Regions from separate parts of the Bacillus sp. C1 genome, predicted to be linked through region 2. Evidence: predicted binding sites of a transcription regulator. Region 2 holds the regulator's gene; each other region holds the start of a gene.
The links. The regulator Rex, encoded in region 2, represses fermentation and respiration genes when NADH is low (regulators of the CRP and FNR family bind a similar motif). The targets are predictions, from matches to a motif close to TTGTGAAATATTTCACAA.

Region 1: ACX5JI_RS14350 (L-lactate dehydrogenase) is a predicted target of Rex. The motif match lies at 2,183-2,200, and genes of this name have one in related genera.
Region 3: ACX5JI_RS06045 (DoxX family membrane protein) is a predicted target of Rex. The motif match lies at 4,496-4,513, and genes of this name have one in related genera.

What each region holds. Positions count from the first base shown of each region.
Region 1 covers NZ_JBTMZT010000004.1:101,027-108,000, forward strand. Annotated here, with positions in the region: gene ACX5JI_RS14345 (PTS sugar transporter subunit IIC) at 114-1,127, opposite strand; gene ACX5JI_RS14350 (L-lactate dehydrogenase) at 1,148-2,098, opposite strand; gene ACX5JI_RS14355 (spore coat protein) at 2,341-2,589, opposite strand; gene ACX5JI_RS14360 (hypothetical protein) at 2,603-2,788, opposite strand; gene ACX5JI_RS14365 (acyl-CoA dehydrogenase FadE) at 3,101-4,885, opposite strand; gene ACX5JI_RS14370 (acetyl-CoA C-acetyltransferase) at 5,044-6,219, opposite strand; gene ACX5JI_RS14375 (3-hydroxyacyl-CoA dehydrogenase/enoyl-CoA hydratase family protein) at 6,241-6,974, opposite strand, start outside.
Region 2 covers NZ_JBTMZT010000024.1:2,175-9,148, forward strand. Annotated here, with positions in the region: gene tsaD (tRNA (adenosine(37)-N6)-threonylcarbamoyltransferase complex transferase subunit TsaD) at 1-752, shown strand, start outside; gene ACX5JI_RS26100 (ABC-F family ATP-binding cassette domain-containing protein) at 1,029-2,954, opposite strand; gene ACX5JI_RS26105 (redox-sensing transcriptional repressor Rex) at 3,139-3,768, shown strand; gene ACX5JI_RS26110 (YdiK family protein) at 3,793-3,987, opposite strand; gene ACX5JI_RS26115 (CPBP family intramembrane glutamic endopeptidase) at 3,991-4,734, opposite strand; gene groES (co-chaperone GroES) at 5,166-5,450, shown strand; gene groL (chaperonin GroEL) at 5,488-6,974, shown strand, end outside.
Region 3 covers NZ_JBTMZT010000001.1:1,131,260-1,138,233, forward strand. Annotated here, with positions in the region: gene fabG (3-oxoacyl-ACP reductase FabG) at 1-268, shown strand, start outside; gene ACX5JI_RS06030 (aldehyde dehydrogenase family protein) at 308-1,792, opposite strand; gene ACX5JI_RS06035 (YhdT family protein) at 2,067-2,345, shown strand; gene panF (sodium/pantothenate symporter) at 2,349-3,785, shown strand; gene ACX5JI_RS06045 (DoxX family membrane protein) at 3,927-4,442, opposite strand; gene ACX5JI_RS06050 (nucleoside hydrolase) at 4,768-5,700, shown strand; gene ACX5JI_RS06055 (serine hydrolase) at 6,015-6,974, shown strand, end outside.

The sequences.
Region 1 (6,974 bases), on a different contig from region 2:
AGCGGGCTATGTGTCGAAAAGTCAAAATGGATTTATATATAATATAACTAAAAAGCAGACTGTAGCTTCTTCAGTCTGCTTTTATCTATAGAAAGGAGATTTGGGATCATGATTCAAGATTGTGGCACAGTCATGTCGCCAGAATGGATGCGACCTGCTTTTTTTAATGCAATGTAAATAATATAAGAAACAGCTACTGGAATTATGATATAAGTGATGACCATGGCTGGTACAACACCGACCCCTTGGCTAGAAATCAAATTAATTGGTGCAATAAAAGAACTTAATCCGAGACCTGCAATTTCTTTACCTGCTTCCAGTTGAAAAATCAGTGCAGATACAGGACCCACAATTGCGCTGGCAACGACAGTTGGGACGAGAATCATTGGATTTTTAGTAATATTCGGCAACTGTACTTTCGGAGTACAAAGTGCCTGTGCTAAAATACCGCCTAAATTGTTCTCTTTTGCAGAGATAACAGAAAATCCGATAAATTGAGCAACACATCCTGCAAGTGCCGCCCCGCCTGCAACACCATCTAGGCTAAGTGCAATTGCTAGAGCGGCAGATGAAGCTGGAGAAATAAGTAATAGTCCCCAAACAACTGCAAGTACAATAGAAGCAATAAATGGACTACCAGCTGAGCTATCTTTAATAAATGCGCCGACTGTATTTAAGACAGGGCTAATATGTTGAGCCAACCAAATGCCAACTAAACCAGAACCTAATATTGCCGCAAATGGAACAAGCATCATATCTACAGCTGTTTTTCCGCTTAATCGTTTACCGATATACACTGCTAAAGTTGCTGTTAATAACGCACCAATCGGTTCACCAGTTTTAATGATTAAACCAGCTTCAGTAATTGAAATGGATCCTGCTCCAATCGCCCCGGCAACCATCGCTGAGAAAATGACAAGTCCATTTGCTCCAAGCATGAAAGCAATCCCTGCTCCAATTGCTGGTGCCATAAGTGATTTTGCAACAACTCCAATTGTAATCAACATCGGAATATCAACAATTCTCCCTATATTTTCGATAAGTAAACCAATTCCAAGGGATACGAAAATACCTTGTGCAATTCCGGCAGAACCTTTAAAGACACGAGACATTATATATTTCTTCATTTGTTTCACCTTCTCCTAGTTTAGTAACCGATTATTTTCATATAGTCACGTAAAATATCATTTGATTGTGCGAAGCGGCTTTCTTCAGCTTCTGTTAAGTTGAGTTCTACAATCTCTTTCACACCTTCTCTTGTAATAACCCCTGGTACACCTGTACAAAGATTATATTCGCCATATTCACCATCTAAAATTGTTGAAACAGCAATTACGCGATGATCATCATTAAAGATAGAGCTTGCTATATAAGCGAGTGAGTTACCAATGCCGTAATAAGTAGTTCCTTTACGTTTGTAAATTTCCCAACCAGCTTTGGCAGTTTTCTCCACAATGTCATCTAAACTAATTTCGCTGAAACGTTCTTTTTGTTCATCTAAAATTTGTAAAATTGGTTTTCCGCCAACTGTAACATGTGACCAAGCAACCATTTGAGAATCACCATGTTCCCCTAATGAGTAACCGTGAATACTACGAGGATCCACTTCAAGCATTTCAGATAAAATTGTTCTTAAACGTGAAGAGTCTAAAGATGTTCCTGTACCAAGCACGCGATTTCTTGGTAAGCCAGACAATTTCCAAACTTGATAAGTAATAATGTCAACTGGGTTTGATGCGATTAAGAAAATGCCATCAAATCCACTTGCCATTACGTCTTCCACAACACTTTCCATAATCTTCGCGCTTGCCCCTAAAGTATCTAAACGACTTTGTCCTGGTTTTGGCGCTGGCCCTGCTGTAATAATGGCAATGTCCATATCTTTGCAGTCTTCATAATGGCCTGCATATACTTTTGTTCTTGTATTTGTAAAGTTAACGCAGTGTGATAAATCCATTGCTTCACCAACTGCACGTTCATGATTTATATCAATTAATACTAGTTCCTCACAGATTCCTTGATTCACAATTGAATACGCACAGCTTGATCCGACTAATCCAGTACCAATAATTGCGATTTTTCTTGTATTTCTATTCATAAGAACCTCTCCTAAGTCATTATGTAATATTTGTTCTTTACACTTATTATTATAAAGGTTCTCACTGTAGAAACCATGGATACTTTGTGAAATATTGAACATTCATATGTATATTTTGTGAAATGCTACACTATATTTTCATCATATTTGTTACAACTCAAAAAATATTTCTCTCATATACATTGATATATACAAATACAAAAACGAGTGAATCATTACCTACATTCACTCGTTTTTCCATATTACTGTGCACTTAATTGACTTTTCAATTGCTGTACAATCATTGGGTTTGCCGGGGCTGCTGGTTGATAATAGTTCTTTTGCTTAGCATACTCATATAAATTACGTTGACGCATTTCATCTTGATTACGAATTTGAATTAACGTTTGATGTAACTGCTCGTTATCCGATTGTGCAATGTAATTTGCATAACTTGTTAAACTTGCATTAAGTCCCGCTAAATAATCATTTACCATATCTTTTTCATTCATATCCCGCTTCCTCCTATCCTAAAAAAGTCATTAATTGCTGCTTCGTATTTCTCGCATCTTGCGCATCCTTTTGCAACATTTGCTTGAGCTGCGGGTCCGTACAGCCTTGGGCATACTGCTCCAATTTATTAATAATCGTCGCATGTCCACCAATTAAATGGCGTAAATTTTCCACTTCAAGTTCTGTTAAATTATGCATCGAACATACCTGCCTTTCTTTGTGCATTCCTCGTTTAGTATTTCGTTCTTTTTGAATCGTATGCATGAAAAATCATGGCACATTATATTCGTTTTTTCGCATAAAATAGTAAATGAAATTTTATCGACGATTTTTCAAATATATCGATCGTTTCTCATCATATATCGGCGCAAATTGAAATATATCAGCGATTCGACAAAGGATATCGACTAACCAGCAAAAAACGACAAAAAACAGGAGCCCCTAGCTCCTGTTTCCCAACACTCTGAAAAAGCAGTAGCCACAAACATGGCTACTGCTTTCCCTTACTTATTAAACTGTATAACGCTCATCCTCTAACACTTTCGCAGCAATTTCACGTTTCTTCGGAATTACGTTCAGCGGTGTGTGACGAGTGAATTTGCGAAGCGCTGATAACATCATACGCAGCATATCACCACTTTCAACTGCGATAATTGTTTCTTTCGCATCTGCTTCAATTTGGTTGAACGCTTCTTGGCAGAATACTTCAGTGTATAATACTTTTTGTTTATTCTTTTCAAGACCCGTTTCTTTGATTGCTTTTTCTGTACGAAGCAGCGCAGATTCCATTGCATATAAGTTGCTTACGATATCCGCAATGTTAACAAGAACTTCTTGCTCTTTATCTAATGCTTTACCGTATTTTTGAGCAGCTAATCCAGCTACCATTAAACCGATTTTCTTCGCGTTCTTTACTAAATATTTTTGAAGTGCTAATGGCTCATCGCCTACTTCTTCTGGCATCATCATCATTAACTCTTCTTGTAATTTTTGCGCTTTTTGCAGAAGTGGTAATTCACCTTTCATTGCTTTACGTAAGAACGTACCTGGTACGATTAAGCGGTTAATTTCGTTCGTTCCTTCGAAAATACGGTTAATACGAGAGTCGCGATACATTCTTTCAATCTCGTATTCTGCCATAAATCCGTAACCACCATGGATTTGAACACCTTCATCTACTACGTAGTCTAATACTTCAGAACCGAATACTTTATTTAAAGAGCACTCAATTGCATATTCAGCAATTGAAGCTGCGACAGCTTTGCCATCTTTTACTTCTTCTTCTGATAATGTGCTCATGCGGCTTTCAAATAAGCCAACTGTACGGTATACAGAACTTTCCGCTGCATAAATTTTCGCTGCCATGTTCGCAAGTTTTTCTTGAATTAACGGGAAGCGAGCGATTGGTTGTTTAAACTGTTGACGCTGATTTGCATACTGTGCTGAAAGTTCTAACGCACGTTTGGAAGAACCTACTGTACCAACACCTAATTTATAACGACCAATATTTAAAATATTAAAGGCAATGATATGGCCTTTTCCAATTTCACCAAGTACATTTTCTTTCGGCACTAATGCATCTTCTAAAATTAATGTACGAGTTGACGAACATTTAATCCCCATTTTCTTTTCTTCAGGGCTTGTAGATACACCTGGATATTCTTTCTCTACGATAAATGCTGAGAAGTGCTCACCATCTATTTTTGCGTATACGATGAATACATCAGCAAACGCTGAATTTGTAATCCATTGTTTTTCGCCGTTTAGAACGTAATGTGTACCTTCTGCATTTAAACGCGCTGTTGTTTTTGCACCTAATGCATCAGACCCAGAACCTGGCTCAGTTAATGCGTATGCCGCAAGCTTTTCACCTGTTGCAAGTGGTGGTAAATACTTCTTCTTTTGCTCTTCGTTACCAAATAATACGATTGGTAATGATCCAATCCCAACGTGCGCACCGTGTGTAATTGCAAAACCGCCAGCGCGAGAGAATTTCTCTGCGATTAATGCTGAACTTACTTTATCAAGACCAATTCCGCCGTACTCTTCTGGCACATCAGCGCCTAATAGACCAAGCTCTCCAGCTTCTTTTAATAAGCGGACAGAGCGATCAAACTCATGCTGCTCTAAATATTCAAGCTCTGGGAGAACTTCATTTACGATAAAGTCCTCTGTTGTTTTCGCTATCATTTTATGCTCATCAGTGTAATCCTCTGGTGTAAATACTTGATCAATCGTAATCTCATCAACTAAAAAGCTACCGCCTTTTACTGCATTTCCCACTGTTTTTTCCATGAAAATTTCCTCCTTCATATTTTCGTAAGCCGCTTCCCTCATTTTGAGAAAAGTCGGCTCTCCCTTTATTTTTCATACCCTTTTGTTGCTTCCATTTTTTATTTAATCTAGTTCCGGTGGCTTCGCTTCATATTCTGAACGAACCGCTTCTACTTTTTTTATAGTAATTCAAACACTCCAGCAGCTCCCATGCCGCCGCCAATACACATTGTTACAATACCGAACTGCTGGTTGCGGCGTTTCATTTCATGAATAAGAGTTAATGTTAGTTTCGCTCCTGTACAGCCAAGTGGATGACCAAGTGCGATTGCGCCGCCATTTACGTTTACTTTTTCTTCATCTAATCCAAGTTCACGAATAACTTGGATTGATTGAGAGGCGAATGCTTCATTTAGTTCAAATAGGCCAATATCAGATAGTTCTAATCCTGCTAGTTTTAACGCTTTTGGAATTGCCGCAATTGGACCAATTCCCATTACTTCTGGTGGTACACCCGCTACTGCAAAGGAGCGGAATTTCGCAAGTGGCTTCATGCCATCGCTCACTGCTTTTTCACGATCCATAAGAAGGACAGAGGCTGCCCCGTCACTCATTTGTGAAGAGTTACCAGCTGTTACAGAACCGCGAACGTTAAAGGCTGGACGTAATTTTCCTAAGATGTCTAACGTTGTCTCTGCTCTTACGCCTTCATCTTGTGCGAATGTAATTGTTTCTTCTTGAATCTTGTTATTACTTGTAATTGTACGAAGTGTTACATCAACCGGCACTGTTTCGTCGGCAAATTTCCCTTCAGCTAATGCCTTTGCCGCACGCTGGTGACTTCTTACCGCAAACGCATCTTGCTCCTCGCGAGAAATCCCATATTTCACAGCAACTTGCTCCGCTGTATGTCCCATGCCCATATAATATTCTGGCGCCCCTTCTACAAGGCGGCTATTTGGACGAACGACGTGACCCATCATTGGCACTAAACTCATAGATTCAGCTCCGCCAGATAATACCGCTTCAGAATGACCAAGCATAATGCGTTCTGCACCGTAAGCGATACTTTGTAATCCTGAAGAACAGTAACGGTTAATTGTAATCGCTGGAACGTCATAAGATAGTCCCGCTAATCCGCCGATATTACGCGCCATATTTAAACCTTGTTCTGCTTCTGGCATCGCACAGCCAAAAATTAAATCATCAATTGGTCCTTCATAATTATTTGCACGCTTTAACGTCTCTTTTACTACTAATGCTCCTAAATCATCCGGACGAACTGTTTTCAATGAACCTCTCTTTGCTTTACCAATTGGCGTTCTTGCTCCCGCAACAATGACAGCTTCTCTCATGAACGATATCTCCCCTCGTTATTAGTTACGTAATGGCTTTCCTTTTACAAGCATGTGCTGCATTCTTGCTTGTGATTTCATCTCACTTACTAAACTGATAAATGCTTCACGCTCTACATCTAATAAATATTGCTCATCAACTTCTGTTCCGTACGGTACTTTTCCGCCAGCAATGACATATGCAAGTTTTTTCGCAATGTGCAGATCATGCTCGGAAATGTAACCAGATAAGTGCATTGCTTCAGCTCCAAGTAAAAGCGTTGCATATCCTGTTTCACCGACAACTGGTACCTTTTTACGAATCGGCGCTTTATAGCCCGCTTCATATAAAGCAAGTGCTTTTTGTTTTGCATCATATAATAAGTGATCGCCATTCACACTAATACCATCTTTATCGCCTAAGAAATTATGAGAAACTGCTTCTTGTGCAGATGTTGAAACTTTCGCCATCGCAACTGATTCGAACACTTTATTCGCAACTTTTTGCAAGTCAAACTCTACACCGTTTGCCATCTTGTTTAAATGTTTCATATATAGTTCCTTATTACCGCCACCGCCAGGGATTAAGCCAACCCCAACTTCTACTAGTCCCATGTACGTTTCGCTAGAAGCTTGAATGCTAGCTGCTGGTAAACAAACTTCAGTGCCACCGCCAAGTGTCATGCCATATGGCGCTGCAACAACCGGCTTAGAGCTATACTTAATTTTCATCATTGCATCTTGGAAGTTTTTCACGACCCACTCAATTTCAAAGT
Region 2 (6,974 bases):
TAGGAGCACTTTTAATTGGTGTAAATGCAGCAAAAGCCGTTGCCTTCGCTCATAATATCCCTCTTGTTGGTGTTCATCATATCGCTGGGCATATTTATGCGAATCGATTAGTAAAGGAACTACAATTTCCGTTGTTATCACTTGTTGTGTCTGGAGGACATACAGAGCTTGTTTATATGAAAGAACATGGTTCATTTGAAGTGATTGGAGAAACGAGAGATGATGCAGCAGGTGAAGCATATGATAAGGTTGCACGTACATTATCTATGCCATATCCAGGTGGTCCTCATATTGATCGTCTTGCTCATGAAGGAAAGCCAACAATTGATTTACCACGCGCATGGCTAGAGTCAGATTCGTATGATTTTAGCTTTAGTGGGTTAAAATCAGCAGTTATCAACACTGTGCATAACGCAAAACAGCGCGGGGAAGAAATCGCGCCAGAGGATTTAGCGGCTAGCTTCCAAGCAAGTGTAATAGATGTATTGGTAACAAAAGCGGTGCGTGCAGCAGAAGCGTACGGTGTAAAACAAGTACTTCTTGCTGGAGGGGTTGCGGCGAACAAAGGACTTCGTGCTCAGCTCGAGGAAGAGTTTGTTAAGAAAGAGGATATTGAGTTAATTATTCCACCACTATCTTTATGCACAGATAATGCAGCGATGATTGCAGCAGCAGGCACAATTGCATACGAACAAGGAAAACGTGCAACATTGGCTTTAAATGCAAACCCAGGTTTAGATATTGAAGCTTAGTTATGCACATATTTAACCACAACTTGTGGATAAAACCCGTATTATCTGTTGATAATATGGGTTTTGTTGTGAATATTAATTGTGTATAACTTTTGTAGTGATTGTGGATAATGTTGAAAAGTTATTTTTATGTTTATATAATAAAGGTGGATATGTGTATAAGGTTGTGGATAATGCTATTGAGGTCAGACCTTCGACAATATCTTTTGTATTGAAAAATAAAAAGGTAGTTGAATGGTTTTCAACTACCTTTTTCATTATATAAATATATAGGGGTTATACGTGTAATTCTTCCCATTCCGCCATGAATTTTTCTAATTGTTCTTGTTTTTCTTGTTTTGTTGTTGTAATTTCACTAGCTCGTTCATAGTCAGCATATACTTCAGGGAGACAAAGTTCTTCTTCTAATTCTGCAATTTCTTCTTCTAACTTTGCGATATTTTGTTCAATTTCTTCAATTTTCCGTGCACGTTGGCGTTCTAGCTTCTTACGTTCTTTTTCTTCAAGATAGTTTAATTTTTCTTGAGCAATTGTCTTTTGAGCTGGTGTACTCTCTTCTTGTTGTTCAAATTCCGCACGTTCAATCATTTCATTTTTCTTTTCAATATAGTAGTCATAGTCACCTAAATATTCTTGTGCGCCATCTGTTGATAACTCAACAACTGTAGTAGTGACACGATTAATAAAGTAGCGATCATGAGAAACGAATAAAAGAGTTCCTGGATAATCAATTAGGGCATTTTCTAAAATCTCTTTACTATTTAAATCAAGATGGTTTGTTGGCTCATCGAGAATGAGTAGATTAGATTTTTGCATCATCAATTTTGCCAGAGCTAATCGTGCTTTTTGACCACCACTTAGGGAAGATACGGGTTTTAATACATCGTCCCCTGTAAATAAAAAGTTACCGAGTATCGTGCGAATTTCTTTTTCTGGTTCTAACGGATAATCGTCCCATAGCTCGTTTAAAACACGCTTAGATGATGTTAAGTTTGCCTGTTCTTGATCATAGTATCCAATGGATACATTTGAACCGAAAGAAACTTCTCCCCTTAACGGCTTCAACTTATTCACAATCGATTTTAATAATGTAGATTTTCCAATACCATTTGGACCGACTAGTGCGACACTATCTCCTCGGGTCAAACGCATATTTACATGCTCGATAACTGCTTCTTTGTCATACCCAATTGAAACATCCTTTACCTGTAATACGTCATTTCCGCTTTGTTTTTCGATGTCAAAGTGGAACGATGCAGATTTAGAGTCACCTAAGGGCCTAGTTAGTAATTCCATTCGGTCTAATTGCTTACGGCGGCTTTGAGCACGTTTTGTTGTAGAAGCACGGGCGATGTTCTTTTGAACAAAGTCTTCCAGCTTAGCAATTTCCTCTTGTTGTTTTTCATAACGTTTCATTTCTTGTTCATATAATGCAGCTTTTAAATCTAAATATTTGCTATAATTTCCAACATATCGTCTACTTTCTTTATTAGAAATTTCATATACTTGTGTAACAAGCTTATCTAAAAAGTAGCGATCATGGGAGACGATTAAAATAGCGCCAGGATAGCCTTGTAAATATTGTTCAAGCCATGTTAGTGTATCGATATCTAAATGGTTTGTTGGCTCGTCCAAAATGAGTAAATCTGGTTTAGTTAATAGTAGTTTACCAAGAGCAAGTCTCGTTTTCTGACCACCACTTAACGTAGAAATTGTTGTTTGGTGTGTTTCGATAGGAAAACCAAGCCCACTTAAAATGGAGCGAATATCAGCTTCATATTGATACCCCCCCTGATCTTTGTAGTTTAACTGTAATTGATCATAATCAGCGAGTAATCTTTCGTATGTAGTAGCATTTGAAAAGTTCTCTTCTTTACCCATCTCCTGTTCTAACCTTCGAAGTTTCTTTTCCATTTGCTCTAGATGTGTAAAGACGGTAAGCATTTCATCCCAAATTGTTAAAGAAGTTTCTAAACCAGTATTTTGGGCTAAATACCCAATCGAAACATCTTTCGGTTTTATAATTTCTCCACCATCGTGGGATAATTCGCCGGCAATTATTTTTAATAATGTAGATTTTCCAGCACCATTTCGACCAACGAGTGCAATGCGATCTTTTGTTTGAACTTCCAATTTAATGTTTGCAAGAATTGTTTCAGCACCGTATAATTTTGAAAGCCCGTTCACTTGTAATAAAATCAATGTTTTCACCTCAACTAATTTCTTAACTTTGCCATGTTTATATTTCTCAATCATACTAAAAATAGTGTATAGTTTAAAATAAAGAGAGAAGTCTTTTCTCTATTATACAAGGAAAGTCATAAGTGCTAAACTTCTGTATTTGTTTTCAGTCTATGAACAAAGATAGGAAGAGAGGAGAGATTACATGGATCAGCAGAAGATTCCACAGGCCACTGCCAAAAGATTGCCTCTATACTATCGATTTATCCAAAACTTATCGCTTTCTGGTAAGCAACGTGTTTCATCAGCAGAATTGAGTGAGGCTGTAAAAGTAGATTCGGCAACAATTCGAAGAGATTTCTCATATTTTGGAGCGTTAGGGAAAAAGGGATATGGATATAATGTGAATTATTTACTATCATTTTTCCGGGAAACGCTCGATCAAGATGATATAACACGTGTAGCGCTTATTGGAGTAGGTAATTTAGGGACCGCTTTCTTACATTACAATTTCACGAAAAATAATAATACAAAGATTGAAATGGCTTTTGATGTCAATGAAGAGAAAGTTGGAAAAGAAATCGGAGGAATCCCTGTATATCATTTAGACGAATTAGAAGAGCGTTTAACAAATGATATACAAGTGGCAATATTAACAGTACCTGCTACTGTTGCACAAACTGTAGCAGATCGATTGGCCGAAACAAATATACATGGGATTTTAAATTTTACACCAGCACGATTAAATGTTTCGGAAAATATAAGAATTCATCATATTGATTTAGCTGTAGAATTACAAACATTAGTTTATTTTTTGAAAAATTATCCACAATAAAACGCAGAGGAATCCCTCTGCGTTTTATTGTGGCTTTTTCTTTGTGAATTTTATTAAGAGAAGTCGAAGTGCCAAATTAAAGTCAATTGTCGCCATAACAGCAAACAGCAGTGTCCAAAAGTTCCAGATTGTATCTGTAACGTTCGTGATTGCATAACGTGTAAAGACACATCCAAGAAGAAAATACAGTGCTGACATGAACAATGGTGAGTTCCTCATATTTTAAAATCCTCCGATAAATCCTTGCATTTGCTCTGCTTTTTTAATCATTTCTTGTATTTGATCGTTACTTATTATTACTTGAGTGATTGCAACTAATGTATTCATTGCAACATGAGCCATAATAGGAACGATAATTCGCTTTGTTTTCACATATAAGAAGGCGAATACAAGACCCATGGCAGTATAGACCAGTAGATGCGTAAAATCAAAGTGAATTGCTGCGAACACAAGGGAACTAATAATTGCAGCGATAAAGAAGTTGAATTTTTTATAAAGTGTACCAAATAAGATTTTTCTAAAGACAATCTCTTCTAAAATAGGACCGATTATTGATATAACAATCAGGAACCAAGGTGTCGTCCTTGCGATATCCATTAACTGTGCTGTATTTTCAGAACCTGGCTTTATGCCTAGTAAGTGCATTTCGATTGTACCTGCAATCGTTTGAGAAAAGAGAGCTAAAAAGAAACCAATAAAGATCCAGCCAATTGTGGCAGGAATAGTAGCACGTTTTGTATTTAAGTGCCGATCGCGAATGTCTGTTCTGAGGAGCAAAAGTACAATGCATAATGCGATGAAAAAGCTAATGATTGCCCAGTGTCCAGTTAGTATTTGTAGTTTTTCTTCTCTAGTGAACCCCCTGTTATCATATAGTCCAGTTTTCAGAAGAAGTGGTAATCCAACAATGCCTGATAACTGCATCAGAATGTATGTAACTATAATCCACCAATATTGTTTTTTCAAACGGTTTAACCATCCTTTCTAACTCTAGTGTATGGGATAGGGGAGGATAGCATGTAAATACCCACCCGAAGATACATCATGTGAATGCATATTATGATTTTTTTGTAAATTTTTATTTGAAAATGAAATAGCAGACAGGAAAAAGTTGTATGTATAGAGAAAACAACTTAGGGTGTCTTTCATATTGTAACATACGATAAGTAGAAACGCAGATTCATATCGCAAAGGCTGTAATTAGAAAAAATGAGAATTGAATAATACAGACAAGAATGCTTATATAGAAAAGCTTATAGAGTAATTTGCGAAAAAATTATGATTTTTTTACTTGCAAAAGAAAATTAGATTATTTATTATTATAAGTGTGTTAGCACTCAAGGTGATTGAGTGCTAATAAGGAAAACTTACATAGGAAAATGAGGAGGTTATTGTTCATGCTAAAGCCATTAGGTGATCGCGTTGTAATTGAGCTTGTTCAAGCAGAAGAAAAAACAGCAAGTGGTATTGTATTACCAGACACTGCAAAAGAAAAACCACAAGAGGGTAAAGTTATTGCAGTAGGTACTGGTCGAGTGCTTGAAAATGGTGAGCGTGTTGCTTTAGAGGTAGCAGCAGGCGATCTTATCATCTTCTCAAAATATGCAGGTACTGAAGTGAAATACGAAGGTACAGACTACTTGATTTTACGTGAAAGTGACATTTTAGCAGTTATCGGTTAATTATATACATTTAAAAAATCCAAGGGGGTCAAATATTATGGCAAAAGATATTAAATTTAGTGAAGAAGCACGTCGTTCGATGCTTCGCGGTGTCGACACTCTTGCAGACGCAGTAAAAGTAACGCTTGGACCAAAAGGTCGTAACGTTGTACTTGAGAAAAAATTCGGTTCACCACTTATTACAAATGATGGTGTAACAATCGCAAAAGAAATTGAATTAGAAGATGCATTCGAAAACATGGGCGCAAAATTAGTAGCAGAAGTTGCTAGCAAAACAAATGACGTAGCTGGTGACGGAACAACAACTGCAACTGTATTAGCACAAGCTATGATTCGTGAAGGTTTAAAAAACGTAACAGCTGGTGCAAACCCAATGGGCCTTCGTAAAGGTATTGAAAAAGCTGTTGTTGCAGCAGTAGAAGAATTAAAAACGATTTCTAAACCAATCGAAGGTAAATCTTCTATCGCACAAGTAGCTGCTATTTCTGCTGCTGACGAAGAAGTAGGTAAATTAATTGCTGAAGCAATGGAGCGCGTTGGTAACGACGGCGTTATTACATTAGAAGAATCTAAAGGATTCACAACAGAATTAGATGTAGTAGAAGGTATGCAGTTTGATCGTGGATATGCATCTCCTTACATGATTACTGATTCTGACAAAATGGAAGCAGTTCTTGATAATCCATATATCTTAATCACTGACAAAAAGATTTCTAACATTCAAGAAATCTTACCTGTGTTAGAGCAAGTGGTACAACAAGGTAAACCACTTCTTATCATTGCAGAAGATGTAGAAGGCGAAGCTTTAGCTACATTAGTAGTGAACAAACTTCGTGGTACATTCAATGTAGTAGCTGTTAAAGCTCCTGGATTTGGTGACCGTCGTAAAGCAATGTTAGAAGATATCGCGATTTTAACTGGCGGTGAAGTAATCACTGAAGAATTAGGACGCGACTTAAAATCTGCTACAGTTGCATCTTTAGGACGCGCTGGTAAAGTTGTTGTAACGAAAGAAAACACAACTGTAGTTGAAGGTGTAGGAAGCACAGAACAAATCGAAGCACGTATTGGGCAAATCCGTGCGCAATTAGAAGACACAACTTCTGAATTCGATCGTGAAAAATTACAAGAGCGTCTTGCGAAACTTGCAGGCGGCGTAGCAGTAATTAAAGTAGGTGCAGCAACTGAAACTGAGTTGAAAGAGCGTAAACTTCGCATTGAAGATGCACTAAACTCAACTCGTGCAGCAGTAGAAGAAGGTATTGTTGCAGGTGGCGGTACTTCACTTATGAACGTATACACGAAAGTAGCTGGCCTTGCAGCTGAAGGCGACGAAGCAACAGGTATCAACATTGTACTTCGTGCATTAGAAGAGCCTGTTCGCCAAATCGCAATCAACGCTGGTCTAGAAGGGTCTGTTGTTGTAGAGCGCTTAAAAGGCGAAAAAGTAGGCGTTGGTTTCAACGCAGCAACAGGCGAATGGGTAAACATGCTTGAGTCTGGTATCGTAGACCCAGCAAAAGT
Region 3 (6,974 bases), on a different contig from region 2:
AGCTGGTGTCATTGGATTAACAAAAACGGCAGCAAAAGAAGTGGGGGGATTTGGTATTACTTGCAATGCGATTTGTCCAGGGTTTATGGATACAAATATGACAAAAACAATACCAAATAAAGTGAAAGAGAAGATGATTGGTGCAATTCCAGTTGGAAGGATTGGAATGCCGCAAGATATTGCAAATGCAGCAGCTTTTTTAGCTTCAGAGTATACTTCTTATATTACAGGCGAGGTATTAAATGTGAGTGGTGGATTACAAGTTTAATGAGAAAAGAGCCTGACTTCCAGAGTCAGGCTCTTTAAGCTAGTTTAGATTCACCCAAACACTCTTCACTTCTGTGTAGTTATTTAATGCATAAGATCCCATTTCACGACCAAGACCAGATTGTTTAAAGCCACCAAATGGAGAAGCTGCATCAAATACGTTATAACAGTTTACCCATACTGTACCAGCACGGACTTTACTTGCAATGTAATGTGCATTTTTTATATTTTCTGTCCATACACCAGCAGCAAGGCCATAATTTGATTTATTTGCGCGCTCAATTACTTCATCTATGTCATTAAATGGTAATGCGGAGATGACAGGACCGAAAATTTCTTCCTTAGCAATTGTCATTTCGTCATTTACATCTGCGAATACGGTTGGGGCAACGAAATAACCTTGCTCAAATGGTTGGTTCCCCCCGCACAGAACTTCTGCACCTTCTTCAATACCTTTTTCAATGTAACCCATAACACGTTTTTGTTGCTCTTCGGAAACAAGAGGACCAATTGTAGTTTCTGGATTTATCCCTGCACCTTGTGTTAATTTCTTCGAGTAAAGAACAAGATCAGCCATAACGTTATCATACATTTTTTTTGGAATAAATAAACGCGATCCAGCGCAGCATACTTGCCCTTGGTTAAACATAACCCCAGAAAGGGCTGCTGGAATTGCACGAGATAAATCCGCATCTGGTAGGATAATATTCGGTGATTTACCACCAAGTTCTAATGTAACACGTTTTAGTGTTTCAGATGCTTGTCTCATAATTTGTTTACCGACTGGAGTTGAACCTGTAAATGCAATTTTGTCGACGAGAGGATGATTCACAAGAGCTTGTCCAGCTGTTTCACCGAAGCCTGGTACGATATTTACGACACCTTTTGGGAATCCAGCTTCTTCAAATAATTCAGCTAAGTATAGAGCGGAAAGAGGTGTTTGTTCTGCTGGTTTTAACACAATTGTACAACCAGTCGCAAGAGCGGCACCCATTTTCCACATTGCCATTAGGAGAGGGAAATTCCACGGAATAATTTGTCCAACAACACCAACTGCTTCATGGCGCGTATAGTTAAAATATTCACCAGATACTGGAATTGTTTGGCCGACGATCTTTGTAGCCCAGCCAGCGTAATAACGCATATGTTCAATTGCAAGAGGAATGTCTGCTGCTAATGTTTCACGAATTGGTTTCCCGTTATCCAACGTTTCAAGTTGTGCCAGTTCTTCTTTATGTTCCTCCATTAAATCAGCGAGTTTATACATAAGACGGCTGCGTTCAGCCCCACTCATACGTGACCAAGGTCCTTCATCAAATGCAACTCTGGCAGCAACTACCGCTTTATGAATATCTTCGCGACCAGCTTCAGAAACGATTGCAAGTGTTTCACCTGTTGCGGGATTAGGAGTTTTAAATGTCTTACCGGAAACGCTTTCAACGAAAGTTCCATTCACATATAGTTTTTTTGTTCCTTGAAGAAACTTCTCTACTTTTTCATGAAGATTTACAGCTAGTTGACTCATTGTATAACCCCCTTGGAAATATAATATAAACGCAGTGCGAAACCACATTTATTCCTGTAACAGGGTTGTAAAAAAACTAGGTGAACAATCTCTAATTTAAATCATAAATAATATAGATTGAAAATTCAAATTTCAATTATGTTACAATTGTAAAAAATATGTAATAGTGAGCTAGCTTCTATAGCTTTTTAAAAAATCCTGCTAGTTTTTCTTTTCTAGTAGGAAAAACTAGAAAAACAATGGTACAATTATACATCGTGAGAGGAGGAAGGAAATGAAGGACTATCATAATGATCCACGCTTTCGAATTGCCCATAAAGAGGCGTTAATTGGTCTTGGACTTGCTGTTATTAATTTTATAATATGGTATGGATTTGCCTATGGGCTTGGGAGTAAGAATCCGAATGAATATACATATGTATTAGGTTTTCCGGCATGGTTTTTTTATAGCTGTATCGTCGGTTTTATTGTAGTAGTTATATTACTTATGTTCATTGTGCGTTTTGTATTTCAAGATATTCCGCTCGATGAGGAAGAAAAAAGTGAGGAATGATAAATGAATTGGTACGTAATAATTCCAATGATAATTTCTTTTATCGTTGTGTTTTTAATTGGTGTGTATGCATCAAGGCGTGTACAAGCAACGGCTCATAATAAGTTTTTACAAGAATACTTTCTTGGAGGACGTGAACTTGGCGGCTTATTATTAGCTATGACAATGATTGCTACTTACGGTAGCGCAAGTAGTTTTATTGGAGGTCCTGGTATTGCGTATAATATGGGGCTTGGATGGGTATTATTGTCAGCAATCCAGGTTGTAACGGGTTACATTGTCTTGACGGTACTTGGAAAAAAGTTTGCGATCATTGCAAGAAAGATGGAAGCAATTACGCTCATTGATTACTTAAAAGGAAGATATAATCATAAAGGCGTCGTCATTCTTTCCGCATTATGTATTATTATCTTTTTATTTTCAGCAACTGTTGCTCAGTGGGTTGGAGGCGGAAGATTAATTGAATCGTTAACAGGTCTTTCGTATACAACGTCTTTATTTCTTTTTACATTTTCTGTACTTGTATACGTTTTAATTGGTGGGTTCCGTGCCGTTGCCTTATCTGATACATTACTTGGCTTTATTATGTTAGCAGGTACGACAATTATTTTAATTGCAACAGTAATCGCTGGTGGTGGAATTGAAAAAATCATGCAAGAACTTGTTCAAATTAATCCGAATTTAATTACACCGTTTGGAGCGGATGGTAGTTTAACAAAAACGTATGTAACATCATTTTGGATTTTAATTGGTGTAGGTGTTGTTGGGTTACCACAAATTAGCGTACGCGCGATGTCTTATAAAAACTCAAAGGCAATGCATCAAGCGTTAGTTATCGGAACAGTTGTTGTCGGTACGATTATGATTGGCATGCATTTAACAGGTGTGTTTGCGCGCGTGGTGCTTCCGGGTGTAACGGTACCAGACAAGGTTATGCCACTTCTTGCACTAGAAGTATTACCGCCTTGGCTTGCTGGAATCTTTTTAGCTGCCCCAATGGCGGCTATTATGTCGACAGTAAATTCGCTTTTATTACTTGTAAGTTCATCAATCATTAAAGACATATATGTAAACTATATCAACGAAAAAGCAACTGATACAGTTATCAAAAAAGGAAGTTTGTGGATTACCGGAATCGTTGGTTTACTCGTATATGCAGCAGCTATTAAACCACCAGATTTCTTAATTTGGTTAAATTTATTTTCTTTTGGTGGATTAGAAGCAGCGTTTATTTGGCCAATCGTTTTAGGTTTATATTGGAAGAAAGGAAATGCAACTGGTGCACTTGCTTCCATTCTTATTGGTGTTGGTTCTTATATGATATTCCATCTGTGCTTCCCAACACCATTTGGTCTACATACAGTCGTGTTTCCCATTTGTTTTGCTTTCATTGCGTATGTAATAGGCAGTATGTTAACGGCAAATACAGTGAAACTTTAATCAGTGAGGGTCTTACTGTCCGCAAATAACGGGATAAAACAGCATGATGATAGCATGTACAAGTTGGATATGTTTTATGGTTTTTAATCAAAAATAGAGCTCATATTGAATGTATATGAGCTCTACTGATTAAAAAACTAATTATGATGCAATTTTATGTGTAGGACGAGTTGGATGATTCTTTTTATATGTATGGAAGAGTTTTTGAAAAACAAATCCGTCGAGACCGAGACGTCCTGCGTTATGCCCTGCAACTAAAATCAGTATAGACAATAGTATCATATTTGGATTTGTACTTATAGCTCCACTTAAAAGAAAAGCAGTGTTCATAACAACTCCGAAAAATGCCGCGGTTTTCGTAAGCCCTCCTAAAAGAAGACCAAGCCCAACTAAAATTTCTCCCCACTGCACAAGAAAGCTAAATAAATCAGCATATGGAAGAGCGAAATGTTGTAGAAAATCAGCCCACCATCCTTGCACAGTTGGATGATCGCCACTTGCGTTGGCAATTGCCCCTTTTAAAAAAACGCCTGCGTCAAATGATTGACCGAAAAGCTTTCCTAATCCAGCAGATAACCAAGCATACCCTAAATATAAACGAAGGGGTAAGAGAATAAACAATGCTTTTTTGCTATTACGTAAAAAATCAATAAACATAATAAATTCCTCCTATACATAATAAAATATATTTACAAGTTTAGTATGTAGATTTGTGAATTGAATCACAATGAATGAAATTTGAACAAACGATTCAAATGAGTGGTTTTTTTGAATAATTCATCATTTGTTCAAAAAACAGTGTGCATTTTGATTTGTGGCGTACATGGTATGAAAAATAGTTGACATGTATTTCGATTTTAAGAGCCCATCTTAAAATTGAGCGAAAGCAAATAAGTTAGGTGAGGCTAATAATCAGTGAGGGAATGAAGACACACAGTACGGATTAAACTATAATAAAAGGTGAAGGGATGGAGGAAGTACCATGAAAAAGGTGCTTTTTTTAGGGGATCCAGGCATTGATGATTCTTTAGCCATTATGTATGGGTTATTACATCCTGAGATTGAAATCGTTGGGATTGTAACTGGATATGGCAATGTAACACAAGAGCAAGCAACAAGCAATGCTGCGTATTTAATGCAATTAGCAGGGAGAAAGGATATACCTATTATAAATGGAGCAAAAATGCCGTTGTCGGGTGAATTTATCACATATTATCCTGAAATTCATGGAGCAGAGGGATTAGGGCCCATTCGTCCTCCAAAGACAATTCAACCAAATATTAAATCGTTTTGCACAATCTTTGATATAATTGAGCGTTATAAAAAAGAAATTATTATTGTTGATGCAGGGCGATCAACAAATTTAGCGACCGCGTTTATATTGGGGAAAGATATCATGAGAGATGTAAAAGAGTACTACTGTATGGGAGGGGCATTTCTTGTTCCAGGGAATGTTACGCCGGTAGCAGAGGCTAACTTTCATGGTGATGCACTCGCTGCAAATTTAGTCATGCAGTATGCAAAAAATGTAACTTTAATTCCACTTAATGTAACGAATGATGCAATTGTGACACCAGAATCTGTGAAATATATAACCAAACATTCGCAAACAGGATTTAACAAATTAATGGAACCTATTTTCCAATATTATTATAAGGCATATAAGAAAATAAATCCGAAAATAGCAGGTAGTCCGATTCATGATGTTGTTACAATGATGGCAGCTGCAAATCCCTCTATTATTGAATATGTATACCGGAAAGTAGATGTAGCTTTAGAAGGTAGTGCAAAGGGAGAAAGCATTGCTGATTTCCGGCCACAGCCTGATGCAAAAGCTCTTAAAAATTGGGTGAGGATTGGTTGGAAATTAAATTATAATAAATTTATTGAGAACTTTGTTCGGATTATGACATAGACATAATAGGAGATTACAAGTTAAAATAATAGAGAGGATTATTTAGATAATCCTCTCTATTATTTTGTGTATAACTCTATATAAATCCAAGTTAAAAAACTAACATCAAACCATTCTTTTCAGATGGATGAGAGCATCCGGCCACGGATAGAGGCGGTCAGTGCCTTTTTTAGCCCCATTCCATGTGAAAACAGAAGGAGAAAATGAGTGAAGGTTTCTGTCTGTTCTTCATAACCATAATGTATCTGTTAGCAAATCAAATTGGATTTATATATATGATAGATAAGAGATATAAATTAGGAGAGGGAATTTACTTGAGAAAAGTTATAATATGTGCGGGAATCATTGGTGTATTCATGGTGCTTATACTCGGTAGCTTTTTAGTGAAAAAAGTTCGGAGTTCTCATAATGATGATGCTCAATTTATTGCTTCATTTGTTGAAGAACATAAAGATGAAAAAAATAGCGCCTTACTTATAAAACGAAATGATAAAGTTGTGTATTCCGTCAATCCAAATGTTGTGTTGCCAGTTGCGAGTACGATGAAATTAATTGTTGCAATTGAATTCACGAAACAAGTTGTAGATGGGAGAATTGACCCAAATAGCTATGTTTCAATTGATGATGTAAATCGTTACTACATTCCGAATACAGATGGTGGTGCGCAGGATCGTTGGCAAAAATATTTAATACGAAAGGGAAACCTGGATGGAAATGCGGTTTCCTTAGAGGAAGTTGCAAAAGGTATGGTAAAGTTTAGTTCAAATGCCAATACAGAATATTTAATGGATCGACTTGGACTAGGACATATTAATCAAAATTTACAAAATTTATCACTGCCTTCACATCAACCGTTATTTCCTATCGTTTCCTCTTTATACATTCCAGGATATTTGCATAAGGAGTTGCATATTCCGAAGTCTAAATTAGAGGAAAAGCTTAAAAAAATGCCGCAAGAAGAATACCGCCGTTATGCAATGTTAATACATGAGCGCTTGAAAGAGAAAGGGCCATTATTACAAAAAGATATTCCACTATATTTAGAAGAGAAATACGAAAAAATATGGTCAGATAAGTTGCCCGCTGCATCTGCGAATGATTATATGGTGCTTCTTGAAAAAGCGAATCATAAAAAAGGTTTTACAAAAGCTGAAAAAGAAGAGTGGGCAAATCTTGTTGAAACGGATATGAAGGCGAAGAAGTATCGTAAGTCCTTCCGGCATGCCGGACAAAAAAATGGATATACGCCATGGACATTAGCAAAAGCAGTGTAC